DNA from 4 places in the Streptomyces sp. NPDC059224 genome. Region 1 is predicted to be linked to each of the others. Evidence: riboswitches for the same ligand, from Rfam matches in the RefSeq annotation. Region 1 holds a riboswitch; each other region holds the start of a gene.

What was found. Region 1 has a riboswitch for S-adenosylmethionine ahead of thrC (threonine synthase). Riboswitches for the same ligand answer to the same signal wherever they lie in the genome.
Region 2: linked by a shared signal. The riboswitch ahead of ACFXI4_RS33460 (amino acid ABC transporter permease) and the one ahead of thrC (threonine synthase) in region 1 are both predicted to bind S-adenosylmethionine.
Region 3: linked by a shared signal. The riboswitch ahead of ACFXI4_RS11920 (aminotransferase class V-fold PLP-dependent enzyme) and the one ahead of thrC (threonine synthase) in region 1 are both predicted to bind S-adenosylmethionine.
Region 4: linked by a shared signal. The riboswitch ahead of ACFXI4_RS25075 (putative leader peptide) and the one ahead of thrC (threonine synthase) in region 1 are both predicted to bind S-adenosylmethionine.

Annotation. Positions count from the first base shown of each region.
Region 1 covers NZ_JBHZAN010000001.1:327,431-334,974, forward strand. Annotated here, with positions in the region: gene ACFXI4_RS01490 (NADH:flavin oxidoreductase) at 1-911, opposite strand, end outside; gene ACFXI4_RS01495 (hypothetical protein) at 1,239-1,439, shown strand; gene groL (chaperonin GroEL) at 1,842-3,464, opposite strand; gene ACFXI4_RS01505 (cold-shock protein) at 3,894-4,100, opposite strand; gene ACFXI4_RS01510 (MoaD/ThiS family protein) at 4,568-4,843, opposite strand; gene thrC (threonine synthase) at 4,890-6,194, opposite strand; SAM riboswitch class I at 6,213-6,375, opposite strand; gene ACFXI4_RS01520 (glucosyl-3-phosphoglycerate synthase) at 6,533-7,477, shown strand.
Region 2 covers NZ_JBHZAN010000035.1:32,684-40,227, reverse strand. Annotated here, with positions in the region: gene ACFXI4_RS33500 (hypothetical protein) at 1-27, shown strand, start outside; gene ACFXI4_RS33495 (OsmC family protein) at 56-484, shown strand; gene ACFXI4_RS33490 (cytochrome P450) at 587-1,750, shown strand; partial or broken gene ACFXI4_RS33485 (iron-containing alcohol dehydrogenase) at 1,875-2,270, opposite strand; gene ACFXI4_RS33480 (MFS transporter) at 2,509-2,850, shown strand; gene ACFXI4_RS33475 (hypothetical protein) at 3,131-3,940, opposite strand; gene ACFXI4_RS33470 (hypothetical protein) at 4,082-4,339, opposite strand; gene ACFXI4_RS33465 (glutathione S-transferase C-terminal domain-containing protein) at 4,775-5,647, shown strand; SAM riboswitch class IV at 5,725-5,836, shown strand; gene ACFXI4_RS33460 (amino acid ABC transporter permease) at 6,239-7,219, shown strand; gene ACFXI4_RS33455 (amino acid ABC transporter ATP-binding protein) at 7,216-7,544, shown strand, end outside.
Region 3 covers NZ_JBHZAN010000009.1:138,427-145,970, forward strand. Annotated here, with positions in the region: gene ACFXI4_RS11900 (NYN domain-containing protein) at 1-680, opposite strand, end outside; gene ACFXI4_RS11905 (hypothetical protein) at 721-960, opposite strand; gene ACFXI4_RS11910 (rhomboid family intramembrane serine protease) at 1,113-1,856, shown strand; gene ACFXI4_RS11915 (Lrp/AsnC family transcriptional regulator) at 1,853-2,134, shown strand; gene ACFXI4_RS11920 (aminotransferase class V-fold PLP-dependent enzyme) at 2,287-3,663, opposite strand; SAM riboswitch class IV at 3,806-3,922, opposite strand; gene trpD (anthranilate phosphoribosyltransferase) at 4,022-5,086, opposite strand; gene ACFXI4_RS11930 (cytochrome bc complex cytochrome b subunit) at 5,224-6,861, opposite strand; gene ACFXI4_RS11935 (Rieske 2Fe-2S domain-containing protein) at 6,858-7,544, opposite strand, start outside.
Region 4 covers NZ_JBHZAN010000022.1:163,492-171,035, forward strand. Annotated here, with positions in the region: gene ACFXI4_RS25055 (dipeptide ABC transporter ATP-binding protein) at 1-115, opposite strand, end outside; gene ACFXI4_RS25060 (ABC transporter permease) at 112-1,035, opposite strand; gene ACFXI4_RS25065 (ABC transporter permease) at 1,032-1,991, opposite strand; gene ACFXI4_RS25070 (ABC transporter substrate-binding protein) at 1,995-3,614, opposite strand; gene ACFXI4_RS25075 (putative leader peptide) at 3,848-3,964, opposite strand; SAM riboswitch class IV at 4,000-4,113, opposite strand; gene ACFXI4_RS25080 (DUF427 domain-containing protein) at 4,366-5,181, shown strand; gene ACFXI4_RS25085 (DUF1684 domain-containing protein) at 5,200-6,021, opposite strand; gene ACFXI4_RS25090 (hypothetical protein) at 6,299-6,496, opposite strand; gene ACFXI4_RS25095 (GlxA family transcriptional regulator) at 6,621-7,532, opposite strand; gene ACFXI4_RS25100 (isochorismatase family protein) at 7,543-7,544, opposite strand, start outside.

The DNA of each region.
Region 1 (7,544 bases):
ACCGAGCCCACGGTGATGGTCGGCCTGCCGGTGAGCTTCTTGGTCCAGCCGGCCAGGTTGAGGTCGGAGTCGTCGAACTCGGGGAGCCAGTAGCGCCGGGTGGAGGCGTGGAAGACGTCGACACCGGCCGCCGCGAGCGGGGTGAGGATCGCCTCCAGCTCCTCCGGGGTCTCGGCGAGACGGGCGTCGTAGTTGTCCGACTTCCACTGCGAGAAGCGGAAGATCACCGGGAAGTCCGGGGAGACCGACGCGCGTACGGCGGCCACGATCTCGGCGGCGAACCTGGTACGGGCCACCGGGTCACCGCCGTAGGCGTCGGTGCGGCGGTTGGTGCCCGCCCACAGGAACTGGTCGAGGAGGTAGCCGTGGGCGCCGTGCAGCTCGACCCCGTCGAAGCCGATGCGCTCGGCGGCGGCCGCGGCCTCGGCGAACGCGCGGACGACGTCGTCCAGGTCCTGCGAGGTCATCGCCCTGCCCTCGCCCTCGGTGCCGTCCAGGCGGATGCCGGAGGGGCCGACGGCGGGGGCGTCCGCGACCGGCGGCTGCCCCTGCTTGCGGACCATGCCGATGTGCCACAGCTGCGGAACGATGGTGCCGCCGGCCGCGTGCACGCCCTCGGCGACCTTCGCCCAGCCCGCCAGCTGCTCCTCGCCGTGGAACCGCGGGACGCGGGTGCTCTGCCCGGCGGAGTCATGACCGACGTACGTGCCCTCGGTGACGATCAGACCGACGCCGGCGGCGGCCCGGCGGGCGTAGTACGAGACCACGTCCTCGCCGGGAACGCCGCCCGGGCTGAACTGGCGGGTCATCGGCGCCATCACGATCCGGTTGGGGACCGTGAGCCCGTTCAGGGCGATGGGACGGGAGAGGATCTCGGCCGCGCGGGAGACGGAGGGCGGGGTGACGGTCACGTGGGGGGGCTCCTCATGGCTGGGTCGTAGACCAGGCGGTATGTGCACGCGCATTGAGTGCACATGCGTCCACAACGACCCGCCCGGACGTCCCCATTCCCGACCCCGCCCGAAAGACGTGTGACCCAGGACACAGACCGGACCGGCGGGGGCCGTCGGCCTGCTTCTGCGCGCTGGGGCTCCCGGGCGGTGACCTCCGTCTCTTCGTCGCCGGCCTCAGCGGGGGCGCCGTCGTCGCCGAGGCGGCCGAGGCCCTCGAACGTCGCGACGCGGCCCGGGAGCAGGAGGAAGTGCCGTGCAGGAACCGGGAGTTGCAGGACCGGGTGAGTGCGATCAAGGAACACGCGCGCACCCGCCCTGCGGGCGGCCACCGCCGTCGGATCCGCCTTCGCCATGCGGAACACCAACCCGGACTCCGAGGACGCGGCCTTCCTCGGAGTCTCCGACGAACCGAGATCCGCCCACGACGCGAACGACACGTTCGAGCCTGCCGGGCCGTCAAGACCGCTGGGGCGTGCACGCGAGTGAGTCGTTCCTGCTCGGCCGGCACCTCACCGGCCTCCTGGACGCCCCGGCCTCCCTCGCGCACGAAGAGACGCGCACCCTGATCCACGAACGGCCGGTCCCGCGCACCGACGACACGGAACTCGTCGCGGCGGTGGACCGGACGGTGCGACACTCACGGCACCGGCGCCGCTCACCCGGCAGACGGGCCTGCTGTCGCGGTCGCCGCCGGAGTCCACGCGCGGGACCCGGACGCCCTGCTCTTCCTCGGGGTCCTCTGACGACACGCCCTGCCCGCATGGCAGTTCGTGCCATCACTGCACACATGCACGCATGTCCTCGAACGGCGGAAACGCCCGAGGGCGGCACCCCCTGTCGGAACAGGGGGTGCCGCCCTCGGTCAGGACGAGCGATCGACAGGGTCGATCAGAAGTCCATGTCACCGCCCGGCATGCCGCCCGGAGCGGCCGCGGCGGCCTTCTCCGGCTTGTCGGCGATGACGGCCTCGGTGGTCAGGAACAGCGCGGCGATGGAGGCGGCGTTCTGCAGCGCGGAACGGGTCACCTTCGCCGGGTCGATGATGCCCTCGGCGATCATGTCGACGTACTCGCCGGTCGCGGCGTTCAGGCCGTGGCCGACCTGGAGGTTGCGCACCTTCTCGACGACGACGCCACCCTCGAGACCACCGTTGACGGCGATCTGCTTGAGCGGGGCCTCCAGAGCGAGCTTCACGGCGTTGGCGCCGGTCGCCTCGTCACCCTCGAGCTCCAGCTTCTCGAACACCTGGGAGGCCTGGAGCAGGGCCACGCCACCACCGGCGACGATGCCCTCCTCGACGGCCGCCTTCGCGTTGCGAACGGCGTCCTCGATGCGGTGCTTGCGCTCCTTGAGCTCGACCTCGGTCGCGGCACCGGCCTTGATGACGGCGACGCCACCGGCGAGCTTCGCCAGGCGCTCCTGGAGCTTCTCGCGGTCGTAGTCCGAGTCGGACTGCTCGATCTCGGCGCGGATCTGGTTGACCCGGCCCTGGACCTGCTCGGTGGAGCCGGCGCCGTCGACGATGGTGGTCTCGTCCTTGGTGATGACCACCTTGCGGGCGCGGCCCAGCAGGTCGAGGGTCGTGTTCTCCAGCTTGAGACCGACCTCCTCGGAGATGACCTCGCCGCCGGTGAGGATGGCGATGTCGTTCAGCATCGCCTTGCGGCGGTCGCCGAAGCCCGGGGCCTTGACGGCGACGGACTTGAAGGTGCCGCGGATCTTGTTGACGACCAGGGTCGACAGGGCCTCGCCCTCGACGTCCTCGGCGATGATCAGCAGCGGCTTGCCCGACTGCATGACCTTCTCCAGCAGCGGGAGCAGGTCCTTGACGGAGCCGATCTTCGAGTTGGCGATCAGGATGTACGGGTCGTCGAGGGACGCCTCCATACGCTCCATGTCGGTGGCGAAGTACGCCGAGATGTAGCCCTTGTCGAAGCGCATACCCTCGGTGAGCTCCAGCTCCAGACCGAAGGTCTGGGACTCCTCGACGGTGATGACGCCTTCCTTGCCGACCTTGTCCATGGCCTCGGCGATGAGCTCGCCGATCTGGGTGTCGGCGGCGGAGATGGAGGCCGTGGAGGCGATCTGCTCCTTGGTCTCGACGTCCTTCGCCTGCTCCAGGAGGGCACCGGAGACGGCCTCGACGGCCTTCTCGATACCGCGCTTCAGAGCCATCGGGTTGGCACCGGCCGCGACGTTGCGCAGGCCTTCCTTGACCAGGGCCTGGGCGAGAACGGTCGCGGTGGTCGTACCGTCACCGGCGACGTCGTCCGTCTTCTTGGCGACTTCCTTGACCAGCTCGGCGCCGATCTTCTCGTACGGGTCCTCCAGCTCGATCTCCTTGGCGATGGACACACCATCGTTGGTGATCGTGGGGGCGCCCCACTTCTTCTCAAGGACGACGTTGCGGCCCTTGGGGCCGAGGGTGACCTTGACGGCGTCGGCGAGCTGGTTCATACCGCGCTCAAGGCCGCGCCGCGCCTCCTCGTCGAACGCGATGATCTTGGCCATGTGAAGTGGTCCCTCCAGGACTGGGGGTGAGTCTTCGGACCGCGCCCGCGCCCGCGACGGACGGCTCGCCGACCCGTGGGTTCCTTGCCCCACCCGGCCTGCGGGCCTCACCGACCCGGTCCATTTTTGTCACTCTCACCTTCAGAGTGCTAACGCCAATGATTAGCACTCGCCCATCGAGAGTGCAAGGCGCGCTCGCGAAGCGAGTGCTCGTCGAGGGGTGGCGGCCGGGTGACGGGCGGACGCAAGCGCCTCCCGGAGACCGGGGCCCGCGCCACGGCACCGGGCCGGGCCGCGCCGGGCCGCACGGCGGGCGCGCCAGGGCCAACTCGTCCCGGGCATGCCAAAGGGCTCGTAACCCATGACTCCCCATGGGATACGAGCCCTCTGACAAAGAGAGAAGAACGACGCTGTCAGTCGGCGCGTGCTTCAGCTGGTCGCGAGCCGGACCATGTCCGCCTGCGGCCCCTTCTGGCCCTGCGAGATCTCGAAATCGACCCGCTGACCTTCCTCCAGGGTGCGGTAGCCGTCCATCTGAATCGCGCTGTAGTGGACGAAAACATCCGCACCACCGTCGACCGCGATGAAGCCGTACCCCTTCTCCGCGTTGAACCACTTGACGGTGCCCTGAGCCATGCCTAACTCCCCTATTACTGGCCCTTGCACAGATCCACACTTCGCGGATCCGGGTCAGACCTCACCCCCCAACGGTTGGGGGCGTGCGCCGGAACGCGTCGACCGCGGCTGAATGTATCTGTCCAACTGCCGTCTGCAACAGGTCAATCGGACGAGAATTCTGGACGGGAAGGGTCCGGAATGTAGCAAGAATTCGGCCGAATTCAGGGCAAGTCGGGCCCTATAAAAGCCGCAAAAGCCGCGTACAACCCGCGCACTTTGGCTACTTCTTGGCGGGTCGGCGGTATCGAATACGGGGCTTCCGACCTGGAGATCGGGACCGCGTTCCCCAACTGTACCGCGCTCAACCACACAGAATTGCCCCCTCCGCTTCTCTCACGGAGGGGGCAATCCGATGAACACTCGGTGATCGGCATTACCGAAGGTAATGTTCGGTCATCCGATCAGCCTGTCAGCAGGACGGCAGGTCAGCCGCCGGCCACGGCCGGGATGATGGAGACGCCGGCGCCGTCCGGGGTGGCCGTCTCCAGGCCCTGCTCGAACCGCACGTCGTCGTCGTTGACGTACACATTCACGAACCGGCGCAGCTTGCCCTCGTCGTCGAGAACGCGGGCCGCGATCCCGGTGTGGTTCTTCTCCAGGTCGGAGATGACTTCGCCGAGGGTGACCCCTTCGGCACTGACTTCGGCCTGCCCACCGGTGTAGGTGCGCAGGATGGTGGGGATGCGAACGGTGACGCTCACGTTGAAACCTCCGGTTGGGGCGACGCCCGGTTTTTTTACGGCTGACTCAGGCGAGCCCGGCCTCACGGAACGAATCGAGTGTCGGCCGGATGGTCGCCGTGAGCCCGGTCCCCGCCACGGCGTCCAGCGTCTTCAGCCCATCACCCGTGTTGAGTACAACGACCGACTTCGCCGGATCGATCAGCCCGTTCTCGATGAGCTTCCTGGTGACTCCGACCGTCACACCGCCGGCGGTCTCCGCGAAGATTCCCTCGGTCCGCGCGAGCAGCTTGATCGCGTCGACGATCTCTTCGTCGGTGACGTCCTCCACCGCGCCGCCGGTGCGGCGCGCGATGTCGAGGACGTACGGACCGTCGGCGGGGTTGCCGATGGCGAGGGACTTGGCGATCGTGTTCGGCTTCTGCGGCCGGACCACGTCGTGGCCCGCCTTGTAGGCCACCGACACCGGCGAGCACCCCTCGGCCTGCGCGCCGAAGATCTTGTACGGCCTGTCCTCCACGAGCCCGAGCCCGATCAGCTCCTGCAGACCCTTGTCGATCTTCGTGAGCTGCGAGCCGGAGGCGATCGGAATGACCAGCTGGTCCGGGATCCGCCAGCCGAGCTGCTCGCAGATCTCGTACGCCAGGGTCTTGGACCCCTCCGCGTAGTACGGCCGCAGGTTGACGTTGACGAAGCCCCAGCCCTCGCCGGCCGAGTCGCCGATCAGTTCGGAGCAGAAACGGTTCACGTCGTCGTAGTTGCCCTCGATGCCGACGAGTTCGCCGCCGTAGACCGCGGCCATGACGATCTTGCCCTGCTCCAGGTCGTGCGGGATGAACACGCAGGAGCGGAAGCCGGCCCGGGCGGCGGCGGCACCGACCGCGCCGGCCAGGTTGCCGGTGGAGGAGCAGGAGAGCGTGGTGTAGCCGAAGGCGCGCGCGGCCTCGACGGCCTGGGCGACGACCCGGTCCTTGAAGGAGTGCGTCGGGTTGCCGGAGTCGTCCTTGACGTACAGGCCGCCGGTGACGCCCAGTTCCTTCGCCAGGTTGTCGGCCTGGACGAGCTTGGTCCAGCCCGGATTGATGTTCGGCTTGGTGGCCACGTCGGCGGGGACGGGCAGCAGCGGCGCGTAGCGCCAGATGTTGGCGGGACCCGCTTCGATCCGCTTCCGCAGTTCCTCGGTGTCGTAGGCCGAGAAGTCGTAGGCGATCTCGAGCGGGCCGAAACACTCCTCGCAGGCGAACACCGGGCCGAGCGGCACGCGGTGGCCGCATTCGCGGCAGCTCAGCGCAGCGGCGGGACCGAGGTCGACGGGCGCGGAACCAGAAGCGGCGGTGGAGTCGGTGGTGGGTGCAACAGTCTGCGCAGCCATGTGAGGCGAGGCCCTTTCTCCTCATCTTCCTCACGACGCATCTCGCCGTGAGACGGATTTGGCACCTTCCCTAGCCGGGAGCCCCGCGGGTGATCGACAGTGAGCGGCGATCCACGAGTAACCGACTGGAGGGTTGCCGGGGCTTCATCGGGCCGTATCCCTCTGCCCCTCTGGATGAGCGGTATGCAGTTGTCAACGTCGGGTGACCCCAGGACATGCGATGGTCACCGGCGTTGTTCAAGACTGTAACCGAAGGCCAGGACAGTTGAGAGAGCCGTCCGAACCGCGAGATGGATCACACCTCGCAGTGTGATCGTGACAGTGAGGAGCCGCTGACTGTGCTGGAAGAAGTCGAGCGCTGGCTGGCCACCCGCTCCTGGTCCGTGAACGACCGTCCGCTGCACCGGATACTCGCCGCCAAGCAGCGCAGCGGGCAGTCCGTCTCCGTCGTGCTGCCGGCGCTCAACGAGGAGGAGACCGTCGGCGACATCGTCGCGATCATCCGCCACGACCTGATGCGGCAGACGCCGCTCGTCGACGAGATCGTGGTCGTCGACTCCGGTTCCTCCGACCGGACGGCGGCGGTGGCCGCGGCGGCCGGCGCCCGGGTCGAGCACCGCGACACGATCCTGCCGCGCATCCCCGCCGTCCCCGGCAAGGGCGAGGTGCTCTGGCGCTCCCTCCTGGTCACCACCGGGGACATCGTCTGCTTCGTCGACGCCGACCTGCGCGAGTTCTCCTCCGACTTCGTCACCGGGATCGTCGGCCCGCTGCTGACCGACCCGGACGTGGACCTGGTCAAGGCGATGTACGACCGCCCGCTCGCCGGTTCGGCCGGGCAGGGCGGCCGGGTCACCGAGCTGATGGCCCGTCCGCTGCTGAACATGCACTGGCCGCAGCTGGCCGGATTCGTCCAGCCGCTCGGCGGCGAGTACGCGGCCCGCCGCTCGCTCCTCGAGCAGCTCCCCTTCCCGGTCGGCTACGGCGTGGAGCTCGGCATGCTGGTCGACGCCCTGCACCTGGTCGGCCTGGACGCCCTCGCCCAGGTCGACGTGGGGGTGCGCAAACACCGTCACCAGGACGGCCAGGCGCTCGGCCGGATGTCCGCCGCGATCTACCGCACCGCCCAGCTGCGGCTGGCCCGCGGCCACCTGATCCGGCCCGCCCTGACCCAGTTCGAACGGGGCGAGGACGGCTTCGAACCGCGCACCTACTCGGTGGACACCGAGGAACGGCCGCCGATGGCGGAGATCACCGAGTACGCGGAGCGCCGGGTGGCCTGACCGTGGCCTGACTTGACCGTACGGCCGTATACGGTGGCGCGTCGGGCGCAGCCGTACGTTTGAGCGT
Region 2 (7,544 bases), on a different contig from region 1:
GCACGGGCCGTGAACATCCTGCACTGACGGCCCGGGCTGCCCTAGGTTCGGCGGTATGAACGAAGACTCCCTGCGCCGGGTCACCGTCGAGCGCACCGCCACCGGACACTTCACCGCGACGAACGCGCGCGGCGGCACGATCGGCTTCGGTACCGCCGACGGCACCGAGTTCACACCGGTGGAGCTCCTGCTCGCCGCGATCGGCGGCTGCACCGCGGCCGACGTCGACGTCGCCACCGGTCGGCACGCCGAACCGGCCGCCTTCACCGTCACCGTCAGCGGTCAGAAGGTCACCGACGAGGGCGGCAACCGGATGACCGACCTCGCGGTCTCCTTCTCCGTCAGCTTCCCGGACGGCCCGTCGGGCGACCGGGCCCGCGCCATCCTGCCCCGCGCCGTCGCCGTCTCGCACGACCGGCTGTGCACGGTCAGCCGCACCATCGAGGCCGGGACACCCGTCGCCGTCTCGGTCGAGGACGACTGAGCCGGCGACGGCCCGTCGCTCCCGGGGCGGCCGCCGGGCCGCCGGGCCGCCGTGATTGGGTGGGGAGGTGAACGGATTCCCTTCCTCCGGCCGGACCGCTCGATGAGCACCGTCGGCGACTTCCCGCTCGGCGCCTCCACCACGCTCGCCGAACTCGCCCGTGATCCGCACCCGCGTCTGGCCCGGCTGCGCGCCGGTGAACCGGTGTCCTGGCTGCCCGAGTTGAACGGCTGGCTGGTCACCCGCCGCGACCTCGCGGTGGACGTGATGCGGGACTCCGCCACCTTCACCGTGGACGACCCGCGCTTCTCCACCGCCCAGGTCGTCGGCCCGAGCATGCTCTCCCTCGACGGTGCCGCGCACGCCCGCCACCGCGAGCCGTTCGCCGCTCCCTTCCGGCCCCGCGCCGTGCACGACGGCTTCGCCGCGTTCATCGAGCGGGAGACGGACCGGCTCATCACGGAACTGGAACCGTCCGGAGCCGCCGAACTGCGCCGTACCTTCGCCGGACCGCTCGCCGTCGCCGTGGTGACCGAGGCGCTCGGCCTGGCCGGTGCGACCACGGACACGGTGCTGGCCTGGTACGACGCGATCGTACGGGCCGTCTCGGACATCACCGAGGGGCTGGAGGCGGGTCCGGCCGGTGCCGCCGCCTACACGGAGCTGCGGGCCGCCGTGGAGGCCACGATCGCCGACCGGCACGCGTCCTCGCTCCTCGTCTCCGCCGCCGGCCGGCTGACACCGCCCGAAGTGGCCTCCAACGCGGCGGTCATGATGTTCGGGGGCATCGAGACCACCGAGGCGATGATCACCAACGCGCTGCTCCACCTGCTCGGTGACCCCGCCCAACTCGCCCTGGTCCGGGCCGATCCGGCCCTCCTGGACGGCGCGGTCGAGGAGTCCCTGCGCCTGGAGCCCGGAGCGGCGGTGGTGGACCGCTACGCCACCCGCGACGTGGTCCTCGGGACGGCGGCCGTCCGCCACGGCGACCTGGTCACCGTCTCCCTCACCGGTGCCAACCGCGACCCCGCGGTCTTCCCCGACCCGGACCGGTTCGACGTCCGCCGCGACAACGCCCGCCTCCAACTGGGCTTCGCCCACGGCCCGCACCACTGCATCGCCGCGCACCTCGCCCGCCTGGAGACCCGGATCGCCCTCCATCGCCTGCTCGACCGCCTGCCGGAGCTGCGCCTGGACCTGGAACGGCCCGCCGCACCGCACGGGTTGGTGTTCCGCAAGCCGCCGAGCCTGCACGTGCGCTGGTGACGGTCCGGCCCGGCACGCCGGACCTTCGCGACACGCCCCAGTACACCGCCTCGATGATCCGGAGGACCTGCTCCTCGGTCGGATGCCGCGGGGCGTTCTCGATGACCGCGTCCGCCACGGCGCCCGCGGCGACGGGACGCAACAGGTGCGGGCGGACGCCGAGTTCACGCAGCGGCTGCTTGACGCCGAGCGCACCGGAGATCTCGCCGACGGCGTCCACCGCGGCGCGGGCCCAGTCGCCGTCGGCGGGCGGATCCAGGCGCAGGGCGCGGGCGGTCTGTTCGTACGCGTCCGTCGCGGCCGGTGCGCCGACCTCCAGGACCTCCTCCAGGACGGCGGCCGGCGCGACCCCGTGCGGGGTGCCGGTGTGCGCGGTCGGCGCGTGGCCGATGCCGTGCACGAGGCCCAGCCCGGAGACGGTCAGCGCCTGGCCCGCCAGGTGGGCGCCGACCATCAGCCGGGCCGGCGCCTGCAGGTCCGAGCCGTCGGCGTGGGCGCGGGGCAGCCAGCGGCCGATCACGGTCACCGCCTGGGTCGCGTACGCCTGCGACACCGGGTTGGCGACATGGCACGTTCTGGACGCAGGTCTTCGACGCCCTCCACATGGGCGACAACGCGGTGGCGGCACTGCTCGTCTACTCGTTCACCGCGGTCGCCGGTGTCACCGCCGGCTGTCTGGTCGTGGACCGCATCGGCCGCCGCGGGCTGCTGATCCCGCCGTCGTGGATCACCGCCGCCTGTCAAGCGCTGGTCGCGGTGTGGCCGCACTCGACGCCCGTCGTCGTGGCGGCTTCCTCTTCTTCATCTTCCTCAACGCCGCCTCCAGCGCGCTCACCGCGGTCCACCCGCTGGAGGTGTTCCCCATCTCGCTGCGTGCCACCGGCGCCGGCTTCGCCACCGCGATGAGCCGGGTCGGCGCGGCCGTCGTCACCTTCCTGCCGCCGATGGGCCTCGACCGCTTCGGCGTGGAGTTCGTGCTGCTCGTCGGTGCGGGGGTGCTCGCGGTCGGCGGTCCGGTCTCCCAGGTCCTCGCCCCGGAGACCACCGACCTTGACCTCGCGAAGGCGGCCCGCACCGCACGCGGCCCGGTGAACGGCTGAGGCCTTCCGACGCCGGGGAAGGCCCCGCGGGCGGTCACCCGCGGGGCCTGTGCGATGTCCTGGCGGCAGGCAGGTGACGCATCGGGCACGCATGGCCTGCGGATCCGGTACGGCGCCGCACCTCCCGCCCCGACGTAGCGTGAGCCCGTCACCGCAGGGCCGTCCGCAGCACCGGGAGGGCGGGATCGTCTTCCAGAACGGCACCCTCACGGCCACCGAGGGCGCCCTGCTGCTCACCGCGGAGACCTGTGGCGACAGTCCCGCCTGCCGTGCGACCCCCCTAGTCGAGCTGGCCCGGCGTCGGTGCCGGGGTCCTGCCGGACAGGACGTCCTTGAGACGCTGGGCGCCGCTCTGCACGGCGAGCGCGGTGCTGTCGTGGTCGACGCCGGACAGGCCGCCGTTGGTGACCGCGGCGCCGGAGGCGCCGATGCGCAGCACCGCCACGTCCGTGGTGTAGGTGGCGGACTGGCCGTTGGCGTCACCCTGGACGGTCACCGTCACGGCCTCGCGCGCGTCGCCCGACGTCGGCACCTTCGCCGAGACGACCTGCACGGTCCGCTTGCCGCCGTCCTTGCCGGTGGCCGTGAACTGGTCGCACTTCTGCGGCAGGCTCTTCAGCCAGGCCAGGGTGGCGTCCAGGTTCGCCGAGCCGTAGTCGCCGACCTGGTACAGCATCCGGGAGTCCTCGGAGGTGAACCCGCGCAGTCCGGAGGCTCCGGAGGCGCGGCCCAGGAGACTGTCGGAGTAGAGCCCGTCGAGGAGGCGCTGGCAGTCGGCGGCGTCGGACTTGGCGGTGAGGAAGCCGGCCACGTCGACCTTGCCGACCAGCATCGAGTTGCGCCAGGTCGCCGCGTCGGTGGCCGGCTGCCAGTTGTCCTCGATGTCGGCCGACGTGATCAGCGCGGCCTGCGCGCCGGCCCCGGTGAGGGCGGGGGTGGCCGACGGGTACGCGGGGGAGCGCTCGCCGGCCGGCGAGACCGCCACGGCACCGGGGCCGCCGCTCTCGTCCGCACAGGCCGCCGTGGCGAGCAGGATCCCCGCCGCCAGGGCCGCGGCGAGAACACGCACGGGTCGGAACGGACGGATCATCGCGACTGCCTCCTCGGGAACGCGGTACGTCACTCCACGGGGCAGCGGTGCTGCGTCACTCCACGGGCGACGGCGGTACGTGCCTCCACGCCACCATCCGGCACGGCCGCCGACCACCCGCGCGTGTCATCCGGGTGAGCGTCATGATCCGGGCACGGTGATCCGCACCCGCCGGCTGCCGCAGCGCGGGCACACCGCGTCGGTGAGCGGCGACCGCACGGCCCGCCCGGCCTCGTCGACGTACTCCTGGGTGGTCTGCAGGTCCGGATCGGCGATCGGGTCGGTGAAGAACACCGCCTGGAAGGTCGCCTCCCAGACCTCGCCGCACCGCCCGCAGACGAACGCGAAGGTCTCGGGCACCGCGCCGGGCACGGGCCCGGGACCCGGGGGCTGGCTCATCGCATCCGGCTCCTGTCACTCGGCCTGCGTCTCCAGCGGACAGCCCCGGTCGCCCCGGGGCAAGCCGGGGCCGGTGTCCCAGGCGTGGACGCCCCCTTGACGGCACGCGGAGGCCGATCGACACTCCAGGTGGGAATCCTAGTGAAGAGGTAGGGAAAGATGGGCCGGCCGCGCACGCTCACCGGCGCAGAGCGCCGAGAGAGCCGTACGCCCTGCCCCGTCCCGTCGCTCACCCCTCGTCTGCTCACCTCCCGTCTGCACATCGACCTGCAGCGCGTGTGCAGCGCCATCAGCCGCACCGGCTGAGCACCCGCCGCCGGCCCGCAGCAGCCCTGCGGCCGAGCGCCGCCGCCGGCCGTACCCGCCGGGCACCCCCCTCCGACGACCGCTTCCGTCGCGCGGACGTCCGCGCGCCCGCACCCCCCGGGGAGACGCATGTCCATCACTCCGCTCGCCGCCCTCCCGTACGTCCGCACCGGCCCCGCCTTCCGCGGTCGCATCGGCCGGGACGCGCGCAGCGGGCACTACGCCGTGCCGCGCCGCTACCGGCTCCATCTCGCCACCGCCTGTCCCGACGGCCTCCGCATCGCCGTCGGTCACAGCCTCCTCGCCCTCGACGACTGTTGTCCGGTCACCTTCCTGCCCGCCGTCCCGGACTGTCCCGACGGCAGTCACACGGCACTGCGCCCGCTGTACGAGGCGAGCGCCCACCGCTACTCGGGACCGGCCCTCGCGCCGGTCCTCAGCGACGACTGGTCCGGCCGGATCGTCTCCACCCACAGCCGGGACATCCTGCGTGACCTGGACCGCCACTTCGGCGACGGCGTCGTCCGCCTGTACCCCTGCGGTGCGGAGGCCGAGATCGAGGAGGCCGAGCGGCTGTGCGCCGACGACATCGAGCAGGCGGCACAGCATGCCGGCCGGGAGGGCGGAGACCCGCAGGCGCTGGAGGTGCTGCTCGCCGCCCTGGACGGGCTGGAACGCCGGCTGGCCGGTTCCGAGTTCCTCGTCGGCGGACGACTCACGGCCGCGGACGTCGAGTTGTGGGTGACCCTGGTCCAACTCGACACCGTGCACCGCAACCACCTGGACGCCGCCGCCGTGCACGCCATCGCCGGTCATCCGGTCCTGTGGGCCTACGCCCGCCGGCTGGCCGCCCGCCCGGCCTTCGGCGCCCACCTCGACCTCGACGGCATCGCCCGCCGCCACCACGGCCGTTGCCAAGGCCTGGAAGCCGCCGGCGCGGCTGTCCAGATCCTGGACTGGGCCGGCCACGCGGCGGAGGCTCCCGGCGCTCCGCGCAGGTGAGAGGGGCCCGAGCTGTTTCGCCAGTCGGACAGGCGTTGACATTCGTTCGGGCAACTGCCTTACTTGCGGGACAGAACGGTCAAGAGCGTCAGCATCGAGCCCTGGCTTGCTGACCGGCAACCCTCGCATCGCGGTGGGGTGCCCCAGGTGACGACCGGACCGGATGACGACGTTCGGTAAGCGCGAGGCCCCCAGGGGCCGCCACGACAGCGACAGGTGACGGGACATGTACGCAGCTTCCAGGTCGGCCGAAGGCCGCGCCCAGGGCTGCGTACAGCCGTATCCGAGCCCGCTGGTCGCCGACCGCGCCGTCGATCTGCTCCGTGTCAACAGCGCCCTGTGTAGCGCGTGTACCGCACCGGGCCGCGCCCGCTGTCGGATCTGACCAGGCCTTTCCGCCTCACCCGCAGCAGGTCTCGCGCAGCCTCGCGTCCCCGCGTCCTCGACGAAGCACCGGCCGCCCCGGTGCGAAGCCGTCCGCCCCATCCCGTGTCCCGCGCGCCCCCGCGTACCCGTGCCGTGTCCTGACGCGGCGCGGTGCCGCGGCCCCGGCCGTGTGATCCGGGGTGTCCGACTCCGCCGGAGCCCGTCATGAGTGAACCCCCAGGCGCCCTGTCCGTGGCCGAGGCGCCACCATCCACCGACACACCGTCAAAACCTCCGCGGGATCAGCGGGTTCGGCCACTGCGCCGACCCGGACGATGGCTCGCCACCGCCGTCGCCCTGGTACTCGTCGCGCAGTTCGCCCACGGACTGGCCACCAACCCCTTCTACCAGTGGGACCGCTTCCGTTACTGGTTCCTGCGCCCCACCGTCCTCGACGGGCTCGTCGTCACCCTCGAAGTCGCCGCGCTCAGCGCCGTACTGGGCCTGCTCGGCGGGGTCGTGCTGGCGCTGGCCCGGCTCTCCGGCAGCCCCGTGCTGCGGGCGGTGAGCTGGACCTACACCTGGCTGTTCCGCTCGGTGCCGCTGATCGTCCTGCTGATCTTCCTCTACAACTTCTCCGCCCTCTACCAGACGCTGAGCCTGGGCGTTCCCTTCGGCCCTTCCTTCGTCTCCTTCGACGAGTCCGAGCTCGCCACCGACATGGCCATCGCCGTGATCGGCCTCAGCCTCAACGAGGCCGCCTACGCGGCCGAGGTGGTGCGCGGCGGCATCCTCTCCGTAGACCAGGGCCAGCACGAGGCGGCCGCCGCCCTCGGCCTGCCCAAGGGCTACCAGTTCACCCGGATCGTCTTCCCGCAGGCCCTGCGCTCCATCGTGCCGAACTACGTCAACCAGCTCATCGGCCTGATCAAGAGCACGTCCCTGGTGTTCTACGTCTCGCTGCTCGACCTCTTCGGCTCGGTGCAGTCCATGGGCAGCACCTACCCCGGCGACATCGTGCCGCTGCTGCTCGTCGCCACCGTCTGGTACCTGATCCTGACCAGCGCCGTCTCCGTCGTCCAGTACTACGTCGAGCGGTACTTCGCCCGCGGCGCCACCCGCACCCTGCCGCCGACCCCCCTGCACAGACTCCGCACCGGCCTGGCCGGCCTGCGGGAACGGATACGCCGGGAGGCCGCCGTATGACCACCGCACCGGACACGGCACCGGAGACCGCCCCGGCCGCCCTGGAGATCCACGACGTCCACAAGTCGTACGGCGCCCACCGCGTCCTCGACGGCATCGACCTGACCGTCCGCCCCGGCGAGGTCACCGTCGTCCTCGGTCCGTCCGGCTCCGGCAAGTCCACGCTGCTGCGCGTCGTCAACCACCTGGAGAAGCCCGAGACCGGCTACGTCAGCGTCGGCGGCGAGCTGATCGGGGTCAAGCGCCACGGCGACGGTCTCAAGGAGCTGAGCGAACGCGCCATCCTGGCCCAGCGCAGCCGGATCGGCTTCGTCTTCCAGAACTT
Region 3 (7,544 bases), on a different contig from region 1:
TCGCTCTCGGCCCCGGACAGCTGGACCTGCCCCTCGGCGCGTACCGACTCCATCTCGGCCTGCATCTTGCGCAACGCGGCCTCGCCGCGCTTGACGTCGCTGTGGGCCGCGCGCAGCTTGCGGTGAAGCGATTCCGCTTCCTTCTTCGCCGAGTCCAGTTCGGCGCGCAGCCGCTCGGTCTCGGAACGGGTCTGCTCCCGGGCCCGGTCCAGTTCCTCGCGCAGCCGCTCCAGCTCGGCCCGGCTCTCCTCGTCGGCGCGCTCGGCGTCGGCCCGCTGGGCCTCCTCGCCGGCCGCGGCCACCAGTTTCACCCAGCCCGTGGGGCGCAGCACGTAGGCCGCGGCCGCCACGTCGAGCGGGTCCGCGGCCGGGGGCGGGGAGCCGGAGTCGAGGGCGCCGGCGAGTTCCGGCTGGGCCTCTCTGAGCTTCTCCCCGATCCGCTGCCGGAAGAGGGTGTCCGTCTCCAGCGCGGTCGCCATGGCGTTCCCGGCGAACTTGGCCCGGCGGTTCGGGGCGAACCGGGCGTACTGCCGCAGCTGGGCGGGCAGTTCGGCGACGGTCAGGCCGCCGAAGCCGTCCGAGACGATCTGGACGACACGCCGTCGCACGCCATCGGGCAACGGACGGTCAAGCACCTCGGCGGTGCCGTCGCCCGGCCCCCCGCCCGTGGTCTCCACCATCCGTCACACCCCATCACCTGTGCGGAGCCGCCTCCCGGTCTCAGGAGTCGGCACCCGGCCTGTCCACAAGCTCCACCTGGTCCACCGCGTTGCACCAGCGGCAGCGCACCGACTCGATGGTCTCACTGACCACCTCGCGTTCCTCGACCTTGGGCTCACCGGCCAGGTCGAGGTGCACGTACTCCACGACCTTCGACGAGCGGGTCACGTCGAACCGCGTGAGGTTGCCGCACAGGGTGCAGCGCCACCGCGTCGTGGCGGTCGGCAGGGGAACCGTCATCGTGACTGTTCGCTTCCTTCTAGTGTCCGTGACGCGCCGTCCCGACGCGTGTGGCTCGTTACCCTACGGCCTGGCGAGTACTCGACGCCGCCCTGTCCGCGGCGGCGAGGCGATCTGCACCGGTGCGTCCTGTTACGCCATGCTCTATGTCCATGATCGGCAACTGGAACCCGACCGCCGTGCGGACCCTGCGGAGCCTGAGGGGGACGTCGGCCCCCATGACGTACACCCTGATCGCCGTGTGCTGCCTGATCTTCCTGGTCGGCCCGGCGTCCGGCTTCAACCCGTCCTACGGCACCGGGGACGCCCTGGCGGCCGCCCAGCGCGCGTACTTCCGGCGCTGGGGGGTGGTCCCCGCCGACCTGTTCGACGGCCCGGTGCGGGAGGTGCTGACCCCGGCCACGGCACTGTTCATCCACGGCAGCTGGGTGCACCTCCTCGGCAACATGCTCTTCCTCTTCGTCTTCGGGGCGATGACCGAGGAGCGAATGGGGCGCGCGGAGTTCACCCTCTTCTACATCGGCTGCGGCTATCTCGCACTGCTCGGCTACGCGGCCGCCAACGCCACGTCCCAGCAGTCGCTGGTGGGGGCGTCCGGGGCGATCTCGGCGGTCCTCGGAGCGTTCCTGTACCTGTTCCCCAACGCCCGCGTGACCAGTCTCCTGCCGTTCCTCTTCTTCCTTCCGCTCCGGTTCCCGGCCTGGGTGGTGCTCCCCTTCTGGGCGGCCCTGCAGTGGCTCGCCCTGAACCAGGCGACCGACGGCCCCGGCGTCGCCTACCTCGCCCACCTGGTCGGCTTCGGGCTCGGCCTCGGCTACGCGTGGGCGCGGTACGGCCGTGGGACTAAAGTGAAGGCCGCCCCAGCTCCGGCTCCCGAGGGAGAGAACCAGCCGTGATCACCGCGATCGTCCTCATCAAGACCAGCGTGGACCGGATCCCCGAGATCGCGGAACAGATCGCCGCGCTGGACAGCGTCAGCGAGGTCTTCTCCGTCACCGGTACGTACGACCTGATCGCCATGGTCCGGGTGCGCGAGCACGAGGACCTGGCCGAGGTGATCCCGGGCCGGATCAGCAAGATCCAGGGCGTGGAGGGCACGGACACGCACGTCGCGTTCCGCACGTACTCCCAGCACGACCTGGAGGCGGCGTTCGCGATCGGCCTGGACAGCTAGCGAAGGCCGCTCACTGGAGCGCCCCGTCGGGGGCGCGGGGAACTGCGCGGCCGGCCCCCACCGGCCCGCACCATGGCCTCCTGCGGGTGCGCCGCGGCTGGGCGGGCGGTTCTCCGCACCCCTGGGCCGGCCGCCCCTTGCGCCGGCCGGGATCAGACCGCCGGGACGCAGCGGCCACCCTCCGTGCGGTACGACCACTTCGCACCGTCGGTCACCAGTTCCCGGACCGCCGCCACGAAGCGCTCCACGTGCTCGTCCGGCGTTCCCGCCCCGAAGCTCACCCGGATGGCGTTCAGGGACTTCTCGCCCGGTGCCGCCTCCGGCGCCCCGCACTCGCCCTGGGTCTGCGGGTCGGAGCCCAGCAGGGTCCTGACCAGCGGGTGGGCGCAGAAGAGGCCGTCGCGGACGCCGATGCCGTACTCGGCGGAGAGGGCCGCGGCGAAGTGGGAGCTGTTCCAGCCCTCGACGACGAAGGAGAGCACGCCCACCCGCGGGGCGTCGTCGCCGAACAGGGAGAGCACACGGACCTCGGGGACCTCGGCGAGGCCCGCGCGGACCTTGGCGATCAGGTGCCGTTCGCGGGCGACCAGATTCTCGAAGCCCGCCTCGGTCAGCGCCTTGCAGGCCGCGGCGATCGAGTAGGCCCCGATGACGTTCGGGGAGCCCGCCTCGTGGCGCGCGGCGCTGTCGTGCCACTCCACGGCCACTCCCCCGTCCTCGCGCCGGGTGACCTTGCGGCTGGCGCCGCCGCCCGCGAGGTACGGCTCGGCCGCCCGCAGCCAGTCGGCACGGCCGGCCAGGACGCCGGAGCCGAAGGGGGCGTACAGCTTGTGGCCGGAGAAGGCGATCCAGTCGACGTCCAGCTCCCGGACGCTCACCGGGTGGTGCGGGGCCAGCTGGGCGGCGTCCAGGACGATCCGGGCGCCCTGCGCGTGTGCGACGGCGGCCAGCTCGCGCACCGGCCACAGCTCGCCGGTGACGTTGGAGGCGCCGGTGACGCAGACCAGGGCCGGGCCGCGGCCCCCGTCGGCGGCCTCCGGACGGGAGGCGAGAGCCTTCTCCAGGGTCTCGACGGCCTGGCGCGGGGTGCGCGGGGCGTCGAGGTAGCTGACCCGGGCGTCCTGCCAGGGCAGCAGGCTCGCGTGGTGCTCGGTCTCGAAGACGAAGACCTGGCAGCCGGCGGGGAGGGCGCGGGCCAGAAGGTTCAGGGAGTCCGTGGTCGAGCGGGTGAAGACCAGCTGGTCGTCGGGGCGGCAGCCGAGGAACTCGGCGACGGTCCGGCGGGCGTTCTCGAAGAGGTCCGTGGAGAGCTGGGAGAGGTAGCCGGCGCCGCGGTGGACGCTGCCGTAGTAGGGCGCGTACGCCGCCACGTCGTCCCAGACCCGCTGGAGCGCGGGAGCGCTGGCCGCGTAGTCGAGGGCGGCGTAGCCGACCTCGCCACCGGTGACGAGCGGGACGGTGACATCCCGCCCCAGAACGGGCAGAGGGGCACAGACCGACTGGGCGGAGACAGCGGTGGAGACGGACATGGCGAACTCCCGTGAGAGGAAAGAAGAAAGTGAAGAAGGGTGCGCGGAAGGGGGGCTCGACGCCCTAGCGCATTCGCTTGCTCACGGGAGACTCCCTCGATGACCAGGATCCCTGGATCGTGCTCATGAACAGAGCGTGAGGGATCCGCGCTTGCCGCAGACCTCGCTGCCTACGGCCTGGTCTTCACCCGGGGCACCCCGCCACGGACGGAGGGTTGCCGGACAGTCGGCCGGGGCCTCATGACTGTCACTCATGACCTGTGGGGAAACGTAGATGAGGTGATCGTCGGCGCGCAACCTGTGTCCGGATGACGGACGGGCCGGAGCGCCGGCGCCACCTTCTCCTTCCGCCGGGCGCCTACCGGTTGGTCGCCGCCGCCCAGCGCTCCAGCACCCGTTTGGCCGCGCCCGAGTCGATCGACTCCGCCGCCTCGTCCATGCCGGCGCGGATCTGCTCGGCGAGTGTCCCGGTGCCCGGGTCCAGGGCGACCAGTGCCGCCGCCGAGTTGAGCAGGACCGCGTCCCGCACCGGGCCCCGCTCGCCGTCGAGGAGCCTGCGCGCGACCTCCGCGTTGTACGACGGGTCGCCGCCGCGCAACGCCTCCACCGGGACCAGCTCGATGCCGACGTCCCTCGGGTCGAAGGTCTCCTCGGTGACCTTCCCGTCGCGGACGATCCAGACGTGGGACGTGGCGGTGGTGGTCAGTTCGTCGAGGCCGTCGTCGCCGCGGAAGACCAGGGAGGAGTTGCCGCGCTCGGCGAAGACGCCCGCGACGACCGGTGCCATGCGCGGGTCCGCGACACCGACCGCCTGGGACCGCACCTGCGCGGGGTTGGTCAGCGGGCCGAGGATGTTGAACACCGTGCGGATGCCCAGCTGGCCGCGGGCGGCGCCTGCGTGGCGCAGCGCCGGGTGGAACTTGACGGCGAAGCAGAAGGTGATGCCGGCCTCCTCGGCGACCTCGGCGACGCGTCGCGGGGTCAGGTCGAGGTTGACGCCGAGCTTCTCCAGCACGTCCGAGGCGCCGGACGCGGAGGACGCGGCCCGGTTGCCGTGCTTGACGACCTTCGCCCCGGTGCCGGCCACCACCAGCGCCGACATCGTCGAGATGTTCACCGTCTTGGCGCCGTCGCCGCCGGTGCCGACGATGTCGACCGTGCGGCCCGGCACCTCGATGACATTGGCGTGCGCGTACATCGTGCGGACCAGGCCGTTGATCTCGTCGACCGTCTCGCCCTTCGCCCGCAGGGCGACGACGAAGCCGGCGATCTGGGCGTCGGTCGCCTGGCCGCGCATGATCTGGTCCATCGCCCAGGCCGTCGCGTCCGCGCTCTGGTCCTGGCCGTACAGCAGCGCGTTCAGCACCCCGGGCCAGGAACGGCCCGCCGCGGTGTCGCCTCCAGCGGGGGTCACAGCGCTCATAAAGCCGCTCCTGATCGTCGTACGGGCAACAGAGGTCCGGTCCTCAGGGCTACCCTATCCAGCTCCGGGCACGGCGAAGGGCCCCCGTCCGTACCCCGGACGGGGGCCCTTCGGCCGTCGTGTGGCGACGCGGTCGATCAGTGGTGGCCGTGGCCGCTCGTGATCTCCTTGTACTCGTCGACGGTGGGCTTCGGGATCTGGTTGTCCTCGCCGTAGTAGGCGTTGCTCAGCTTGGCGCGGAGCTTCTCGGACCCCTTGATCTTGCGCTCGACACCGTTCTCGTCGACCCCCGCGCCGACCTGGGCCGGCTCGTACTGGTGGTGGGCCGTGAGGGTGTGCAGCTGCTCCTGGCTGAGCGGCTCGTGCACCTCGATGAACTCACCGTGCGGCAGCCGCTTGATGATGCCGGTCTCGCGACCGTGCAGCACCTTCTCGCGGTCCCGGCGCTGCAGGCCGAGACAGATCCGCTTGGTGACGAGGAACGCGATCACGGGTCCGGCGAAGAAGAAGATCCGGACGAACCAGGTCACGTCGTTGATCGACAGGTGGAAGTGGGTGGCGATGAGGTCGTTGCCACCACCGACCAGACCGATCATGTACACGGTCACCCAGGCGACACCGAACCCGGTACGGGTCGGGGCGTTGCGCGGGCGGTCCAGGATGTGGTGCTCGCTCTTGTCCCCGGTGACCCAGGACTCGATGAACGGGTAGAGCGCGATCACGCCCAGCACCAGGCCGAACAGGACCAGCGGGATGAACACGCCCAGGACCAGGGTGTGACCCCAGAAGTTGATCTCCCAGCCGGGCATGTAGCGGATCAGGCCCTCGGCGAAGCCCATGTACCAGTCGGGCTGGGCGCCGGTGGACACCTGGTCCGGACGGTAGGGGCCGATCGCCCAGACCGGGTTGATCTGGGTGGTCGCCGCGATGGCCGCGATGACACCGAAGACCAGGAAGAAGAAGCCTCCGGCCTTGGCCATGTAGACCGGCAGCAGCGGCATGCCGACGACGTTCTTCTCGGACTTTCCGGGACCCGCGAACTGCGTGTGCTTGTGGTAGAAGACCAGGATCAGGTGGCCCACCATCAGGCCGAGCATGATGCCCGGCAGCAGCAGGATGTGGATCGAGTAGAACCGCGCCACGAAGTCGTGGCCGGGGAACTCGCCGCCGAAGAGGAAGTACGAGATGTACGTGCCGACGATCGGCATCGACAGGATGGCGCCCTCGGTGAAGCGGACACCGGTGCCGGAGAGCAGGTCGTCCGGGAGCGAGTAGCCGGTGAAGCCGGTGAACATGCCGAGGACGAACAGCAGGAAGCCGAACAGCCAGTTGATCTCACGCGGCTTGCGGAACGCGCCGGTGAAGAACACACGCATCATGTGCACGAACATGCCGGCGAGGAAGATCAGCGCGGCCCAGTGGTGGATCTGCCGGATGAGCAGACCACCGCGCACGTCGAAGGAGATGTGCAGGGTCGAGTTGAACGCCTCGGACATCAGCTGTCCCTGGAGCGGGACATAGCTGCCGTGGTACGTCACCTCGTTCATCGACGGGTGGAAGAACAGTGTCAGATAGACACCCGTCAGGATGATGATGATGAAGCTGTACATGCACACTTCGCCCAGCATGAACGACCAGTGGTCGGGGAAGATCTTGCGCATGTTGGACTTGGCCAGGGAGTAGATCCCGAGCCGTCCGTCGGCCCAGTCGGCGACGCGCTCGCCGGCCGGTGCCTTCCCGCGTGAGCGGGTCTCGTCGTTCGTCGTAGTGCTCATCCGCGCTCCCAGAAAGCAGGACCGACGGGCTCCTCGAAGTCGCCGAGCGCCTGGAGGTAGCCCTCCTCGCTCACACCGATGCGCAGCTGCGGCAGGGCGTGACCGGCCGGGCCGAAGATCACTCGGGCACCGTCGGAGAGGTCGAAGGTGGACTGGTGGCACGGGCAGAGCACGTGGTGGGTCTGCTGCTCGTACAGCGAGATCGGGCAGCCCACGTGGGTGCAGATCTTCGAGTAGGCCACGATGCCCTCGTGGGACCACTCCAGCTCGCGCTTGTCCTTGATGTTGTCCGGCTGCAGCCGGATGATCATCAGGGCCGCCTTCGCCATCACGTTCTGGAAGTCCTCCTGGGACTCCTCGACGCCCTCGGGCTTGGCGAAGGTCAGCGAGCCGACGGTGACGTCGGAGGGACGCAGCGGCTCGTTGGTGTTCATGTTGACGAGCAGCTTGCCCTTCGACCACGCCGTGTGGCGCAGCGAGGTGCCGGGCAGCGGGCCGAGGTCGCGCAGCAGCACGACACCGGAGAGCGGAACCAGGGTCAGCGCGCCGAACATGGTGTTGCGGATCAGCTTGCGCCGGCCGAGCGCCGACTCCTTGGCGCCCTGCTTGAAGTCCGCGTGGACCTTGGCGCGGACCTCGGGGCCGGCCTCGATCGGGTGCCGCTCGTCGGCGACCTCGACGTC
Region 4 (7,544 bases), on a different contig from region 1:
CCGTGCCGCCCCGGGTGCGGTACGACACGGACAGGCCGCGGATCTCCAGGAGTGGTGCGGTCACGTTCCCACCGTTCTCGCGTGCGTCATCGTTCACGTGTGCGTCGTCGGTCATCGCTGCCGCGCCCATTCGCCGTCCAGCGCCCGGGCGACGCGGTTGGTGGCCAGCACGGTCGCGGCGATCGCCAGGCCGGGCAGGGCGGTCAGCCACCAGGCGTTGGCCAGGTAGTTGCGGCCGTCGGAGATCAACGTCCCCCACTCCGGGGCGGGCGGCGGCGCGCCGTAGCCGAGGAAGCTCAGCGCCGACACGGCCAGGATCGAGGAGCCGAAGTCCAGAGTGGCCAGGACGATCACCGGCCCCGCGGCGTTGGGCAGGACGTGCCGGCCCAGCACCGAGTACCAGCGGGTCCCGCAGGACCGGGACGCCTCGACGAACACCGCCTGCCGCACCCGCAGCACCTCGGCCCGCGCCACCCGGGCGAAGGAGGCGACGCTGGCGATGCCGACCGCGACCGCCACCTTCACCGTCCCGTACCCGAGGGCGGTGACCAGGGCCAGCGAGAGGAACAGCGCGGGGATGGCGAGGAGTACGTCGACGAGGCGCATCAGCGCGTCGTCCACCCAGCGGCCCACGAACCCGGCGACCACGCCGAGCAGACCGCCGACCACGAAGGCGACCAGGACCGCGATCAGCGTGGCCTTCAGGGAGAGCTGGGCGCCGTGCACCACGCGGGAGAAGACGTCGCGGCCCAGTTCGTCCGTGCCGAACCAGTGACTGCCGCTCGGACCCCGGAAGTTCTCGGACGGCACCCCCTGCAACGGATCCTGCGAGGTGAACAGTTCCGGCCAGAAAGCGGCGAGCACCACCAGCACGAGGACGACGGCGGACACCAGCAGGCCCGGACGGCGCAGCAGGAAGCGGACCACCCGGCGCCGGTCGGCGAACCGGCCGGGCCGCGCGGGAGGTCCGGGCTCGACCGGCCGGGCGAGGCCGAGTGCGGCCTCCGCCCGGTCGTCGACGAGGCTCTGGCTCATGCGAAGCTCGCCCTTCTGTCCGAGGTCACCACGATGCGCGGGTCCAGCAGCGGATAGACGAGGTCGACGAGCAGGTTCGTCGCCACGAAGATCAGCGCGCCGAACACCACCACCCCCTGGACCAGCGGGATGTCCTGGGTGGTGACCGCCCCGGCGGTCACCCGGCCCAGACCGTCGCGGGAGAACACCGTCTCGACCACCACCGAACCGGCGATCAGCTGCCCGACCAGCAGGCCCACGACCGTCAGCGCCGGCAGCGAGGCGTTGCGCAGCGCGTGCCGCAGATGCACCCGCCACCGGCCGGCGCCCTTGGCCCGCGCGGTCTCCACATAGGCCTGGTCCAGCGCGGTCAACAGGCTCTTGGCCAGTACCTGCGCGACCAGCGCGCCGGTCGGGACCGCCAGTGTCAGGGCCGGCAGCACCAGGCCGCGCAGCCCGTCGTCGCCGAACGCCGGGAACCAGCGCAGCCGGAACGAGAACGCCTCGACCAGCAGCAGACCCACCCAGAACGTCGGGACCGACACGCCGAGCGGCGGCAGCGACAGCAGCAGTTGCCGCAGCCACCGCCGCGAGGTGTACGTCGCCACCACCGCGAGGCCGCCGCCGAGCACCACCGCCAGCAGCAGTGCCGCCCCCGTCAGCTGGAGCGTCCGCGGCAGCGCGTCGGCCAGGGTGGAGGTCACCGGGCGGCCGGTGGAGACCGCGTCGCCGAAGTCCCCGCGCACCGCCCGGCCCAGATACTCCGCGTACTGCGCCGGCACGGGCTTGTCGAACCCGTACTCGTGCCGCAGCCTGGCCAGCCGGGCCGGGTCGACCTGCCCGGAGTCCATGCCGGCCCCGGCCATGGCGGAGACCGGGTCACCGGGCAGGAAGTCCAGCACCAGGAACGACACCGTGTAGGCCGCCCACAGCACTCCGACCGCCTGCGTCAGCCGTTTGATCACATAGCGCCGCATCCGCTAGCCGATCCAGGTGTCGTGCAGCTGGACGCGGCTTCCGGAGTCGAACTCCAGGCCGTGCACCTTGTCGGAGACGCCCAGCTGGGTCTGGAGCTCCACCACCGGCACGTTGTACGCGTTCTGCACGATCAGTTTCTGCGCCTGCGACACCAGCTGCCCGCGCTTCGCCGGGTCCGTGGTCGCGGCCTGCGCGGACAGTGCCGTGTCCAGCGAACTGGCGGGCAGGTGGTAGAAGTTGCCCAGCCGGGAGGAGAAGGAGCCGCGCAGGATGTCGGGGTCGGCGCGGGTCACGTTGCCCCACACCACGTCGAAGTCACCCGACTGGAGCGTGGTGGCGAACTGTGTGACCGGGAGCTGTTTGAGCACCACGTCGATCCCGACGGCCTTGAGCTGCTGCTGGACCAGCTCCAGCGCCGGCTGGTTGGTGGCCGCGTTCGGGAACCAGGTGACGGTCAGACTCAGCCTCTTGCCGTCCTTGGTGCGTACGCCGTCGCCGCCGGCCTTCCAGCCAGCCGCGTCCAACAGCGACTTGGCCCTGGCCGTGTCGAAGGCGAGGCCGGTGGACAGGTCCGTGTAGTCGGGCGTGGTGTGCGCCAGGACGCTGGTCGCCGGCCGGGTGCCGGTCGGGAAGACGGTGTCGGCGATCTGCTTCCGGTCGACGGCGGCCAGGATCGCCCGGCGCACCTTCGTGTCCTTGAGCAGGGGCCGCGAGTTGTCGAGTCCCAGGCCGAACACCACACCGGGGTTGGCCCGGCTGCGGAGGACGACCCGGCCGCCCTTGAGCGCCGCCTCGTCGGCCTTGCCGACGCTGCTGATCACGTCCACCTGACCGGACTGGAGACTGCCGGCCCGCACCCCCGCCTCGGGCACGACCTTGTACACCAGCCTGTCCAGGTAGGCCTCGCCCTTCTTCGACCACAGCGCGGACCCCCAGTCGTACCCGGTCCGCCTGGCCAGGGTCACCGACTGGTTCTGCACGTACTGCTTCAGCACGAACGGTCCGGAGCCGATCACGCCGTCACTGCACTTCCGCTGGGGGGACCTCCGCACGCTCGCCGACGACTCGATGCCCAGCGAGTGGGTCGAAGTCGCCTGCAGGAACTGCGCGTTGGGCTGCTCGAAGGTCACCTTGACGGTGAGCGGGTCGACCACGGTGGTGCTCTTGACGCCGCTCAGATAGCCCTCGGCGAGGGTGCCCAGGGCGCCGAGGGCAGGTACCGCGTCGAAGTTGTCCTTGACCACCTGCGCGGTCAGCCTCGAGCCGTCGCTGAAGGTGACACCCGACCGCAGACGGAACGTGAACGTCGTCGCGTCGGCGCTGACGTCCCAGCTCTTGGCGAGCCATGGCACGATCTTGCCGGTCTTCGGGTCCTGGTCGGTCAGGGAGTCCACGATCTGGCGTACCGAGTAGATGGTGTCGTTGCTGCCGGCCTGCTGCGGATCCACGCAGCCGGCGTCGGATCCCACCGCGAAGGTCAGGGTGCCGCCGGACTTCGCCCGGCCGCTTCCGCCGCCCGAGCCGTCGTCGCCCGAACCGCAGGCGGTCAGCAGGACGCTGGTGGTCAGGAGCGCGGCCAGGGGCGCCCATCGGGAAGGTCTGAGAACCGCGAGTGCAGTCACGGAGGGGTTTCTCCTACTCGTGTCACCCCGCACGGGGTGCCGGGCTTCGGGGCGCGAGGCACGGCCGTGCAGGGACGTGCGGCCGGGCGGGATCGGCGCCGGCCGGGGGAGCGCTGTGCAGACGGGCGCGGAAGGAGGGCATGTCGGACGCCACCGGGACCGGTGGCGGAGGGAAGGGCGGCGCGAGAATGCCGTGGCCGGTGACGGAGGTCAGCCGGCGACAGGCAGGCCGGTCAGACCCGACAGAGGCAGCTGGTCGAGCGCTTCAGATCGATGTGGCGCCGGCGCGAGAGCCGGGAGTACGCCGTGGCGTCGGCGGGGGAGGCAGCCGGGTGATCGCTGTGTCGCATACCGGTCCCTCCTCGTCTCCGGCCCCGGTCGCGGAGCCACGCGCTTGCGGGAGTCGTCGATGACCCCGCCGGGCCTTCACCTGGAGCACCCCGCCGCGTGGGAGGGTTGCCGGTCAGCGAGCCAGGGCTTGACGCTGACACTCAATGCCGCCTGTGATCGTACGGAGCGGTTTTGTCGTACGTCAATGGCACCACCGGACGCCCTGGTCGAGAGGACGGGACCTCTCACATGCCGGGAAGAGAGGCGCCGCGCGCTGGAGGTGCCCGCCGGGACCTTCGCCGGCAGGCGGAACGGTGACGCGCCGGCTGGCTCAGACTGCGAACCCGTCCCGCTGTGGGAGCGTGCCAGGGGCGCCACGTCGCCGACGTCACCCTGTGAGCAAGCCGAAGGAGAGCCGGTCATGACCACATTCCCCACCGCGCGGGCCGTGCGGACCACCCCCGAGGGCCTCCTGTGGGAGCCGAGCGAGCGCTGGGTGCGCGGCCGCAAGGGCGAGGTCACGGTCGTCGACAGCCGCCACCCCGTCCTCGTCTGGGAGCCGGGGGTGCCCGTACCGCTGTACGCCTTCCCGCGCACGGAGGTCCGGCAGGATCTGCTCCGCCCCGCGAGGAACCCCCCGACGGGCACGCACACCGGGTCGCGGATCTTCTACGACCTGGACGCCGACGGCGAGCCGGTGGAGAACGCCGCCTGGACCTTCCCGGCCGCCGACCTGGCCGGTCACATCGCCTTCGAGTGGTCCAGCCGCGTCGGACGGGGGCTCGACCACTGGTACGAGGAGGAGGAAGAGATCTTCATCCATCCCCGTGACCCGCACAAGCGGGTGGACGCCATCCCCAGCAGCCGGCACCTGGTGGTCGAGATCGACGGCACGGTCGTCGCGGACACCCGCCGGCCGGTCCTGCTCTTCGAGACCGGCCTGCCCACGCGCTACTACGTCCCGCGTGAGGACGTGCGCCTCGACCTGCTCGAAGCCACCGACCACCACACCGGCTGCCCCTACAAGGGCACGGCCGCGTACTGGTCGTGGCGCGGTGCCGCCGACGTCCCGCCCCACCTGGTCTGGAGCTATCCGGACCCGCTCCCCGCGGTCGGCGCCGTCCAGGGGCTGCTCGCCTTCTACAACGAGGCCGTCGACATCACCCTCGACGGTGAACGGCTGGAGCGCCCCGTCACCCACTTCACCAGGACGCTGACGGAACCGCCGCGCCCCTGACGGCGGCCGCGCCTCCCGTCAGGGCTGTCCACCGCGCTCCACCGGGATCTTCTCGCCCGTCTCGATCGCGACCGGCAGCCGGTTCTCGGCCGGTGGCAGCGGGCAGGTGGCCAGGTCCGTGTAGGCGCAGGGCAGGTTGGCGGCGCGGTTGAAGTCGATCGTCACCCTCCCCTCGGCGTCGGGGGCGGGGACCTTCAGGGAGCGGTTGGCCGCGTACGTGGTCACCCCGGAGGTCTTGTCGGTGAACAGCACCATCAGGGCGCCGGGCGTCCCGCCGTTGAACGCGGTGAGCCGGTGCACGGCGCCGTCCAGTTCGAACTCGACCTGGCCGGGTGAGTCGTACACGTGCTCCAGGCCCTCGACGGCGGCGCCGACGGTCACCGGGCGCGGGGTGCCGAAGGGCAGGAAGCGGCCGGCGAGCACCCAGCGCGGGTCGGGCTCGTAGGCAGGTGTCCCCGTGAACGCCGTCCGCAGCGCGCTGTCCGGGTGGCGTGGGCGCACGATGTCGTGTCCGCCGCGCTTGGCGACCTCGACCACCGCGTCACCCCAGCCGGCGTACACACTGGCGCGTTCGGCGAGGACACCGAAGTCGTGGCGGCCTCGTATGGCCTGCCCGTCGACGGTCAGCTCCTCGCCCTCGTCCAGCTCGACGACCACACCGTGGGCCGTGGCCGACCAGGCGCCGGGCGCGTCGTCGAACCGGGTCGGCTCGTCGCTGAGCCAGTGCAGACCGGTGATCGCGAGGAACCCGTGCGGGCCGGCCAGCACCGCCTCCTTCTGCCGGTGCCACTCCTGCCACTCCTGTACGAAGCTCACCCGGTCGACGTCCTGAACGGTCATGTCGGCTCCCTCTGGCTGCGCATCCTGTTCTCTTCAACAGCCGCGGCCGCGCGCGTTCATCCCGCCGGGAGATGTTTCACGTTCCCGCAATGTGAGGGCTGTGACCGCACGGCAGGCCGCGATGTCGTCGAGCCCGTCGGGGACGAGGTCCGGCGTGACGTTGAAGCCGTCGACCGCGCCGTGCCGCGCGAACCGCCGCGACGCCGAGGGCCGTGGCGGGGGTGACCTGCTGGAGCCGGATCCAGCGCTTCTTCCCCTGGGCCTCCTCCTCGCCGGCTCACTCGGCCACCCGGCGCGGGGTCGGCGACCGGTCGGGTGCGTGGGCGGCGGCGCCGGGCCGCGGGGTGCCGTCGCCGCCGATCTCGACGGCGACAGGGCCCGGCAGGACCGGGCATGAGGTCCGGCGGACGGACCGGCAGCGCCCAGAGACCTGCTGCGGGCCGGACGGCGGAGCAGGTGCGGCGGTGGTCGACATGTCGACGGACGTTCGGCCGCACGCCGGAGCACACACCCCGCGGTGTGCCACCGGATGCGCGCATCGGCCGCCCCCGAAGTGGTCGAGGGCGGTCGGCGCGTGCGTGGGCGTGCGCTGCTGCCGGTCAGTGCTTGCGGGCCCGCAGGCGGCGCAGCATGCGGGGGTCCTCGAAGCCGACGGCGCGGGCAGCGGCATCGACGGTGGCGCCGTGACCGATGAGGTGGTCGGCGCGTTCGAGGCGGAGGGTCTGCTGATAGCGGAGCGGGGTGAGGCCGCCGGTGGCGCGGGCGAAGAGGCGGGTGAGGGTACGTTCGCTCACTCCCACCGCGGTGGCCAGGCTGGACAGCGGCAGTGGGTGGTCGAAGCGGGCGTCGATCAGGTCCTGGGCGCGGTGCACGGTGTCGTCGAGGTGGGATCGGTGTCGGAGCATGGCGCTGGCCTGCGGGTCGTGGCCGTTGCGCCGTGCGTAGACGACCATGTCGCGGGCCACCTGTGCGGCGAGGGCCGGGCCGTGCCGGGTGGCGATCAGGTGCAGGGCCAGGTCGATACCGCTGGCGATGCCGGCCGAGGTGACCACCCGGTCGTCGGCGGTGTACAGGACATCGCGGACGACCGTCGTCCTCGGGTAGCGGCGGGCGAGCTCGTCCTGCACATCGTGATGGGTGGTGCAGCGGCGGCCGTCGAGCAGGCCGGCCCGCCCGAGTGCCTCGGCTCCGGCGCAGACACTGGCGACGGTGCCGCCGGCGGCGTGGTGGTCCCGGAGAGCCCGCAGGCAGGCCGCGCCGACGGCGGGGCTGCCGGCCAGGGTGGGCGCCCGCCAGCCGGGCACCACGATCAGGTCCTCGGGGCCGAGTCCGGGCCAGTCGAGCCGGGCCGCCAGGGGCAGGCCCTGAGCGGTGGGGACCAGCGGCTGCTCGGCGACGTAGCTGAGCGTCCAGGGGTGCCCGAAGTCGGCGGCCGTGGAGAAGACCTGTGCCGGGCCTGCCAGGTCCAGCAGGTGGAGTCCTGGCAGCAGGAGGAAGGCGACGTGGCTCACGATCCGGTCATC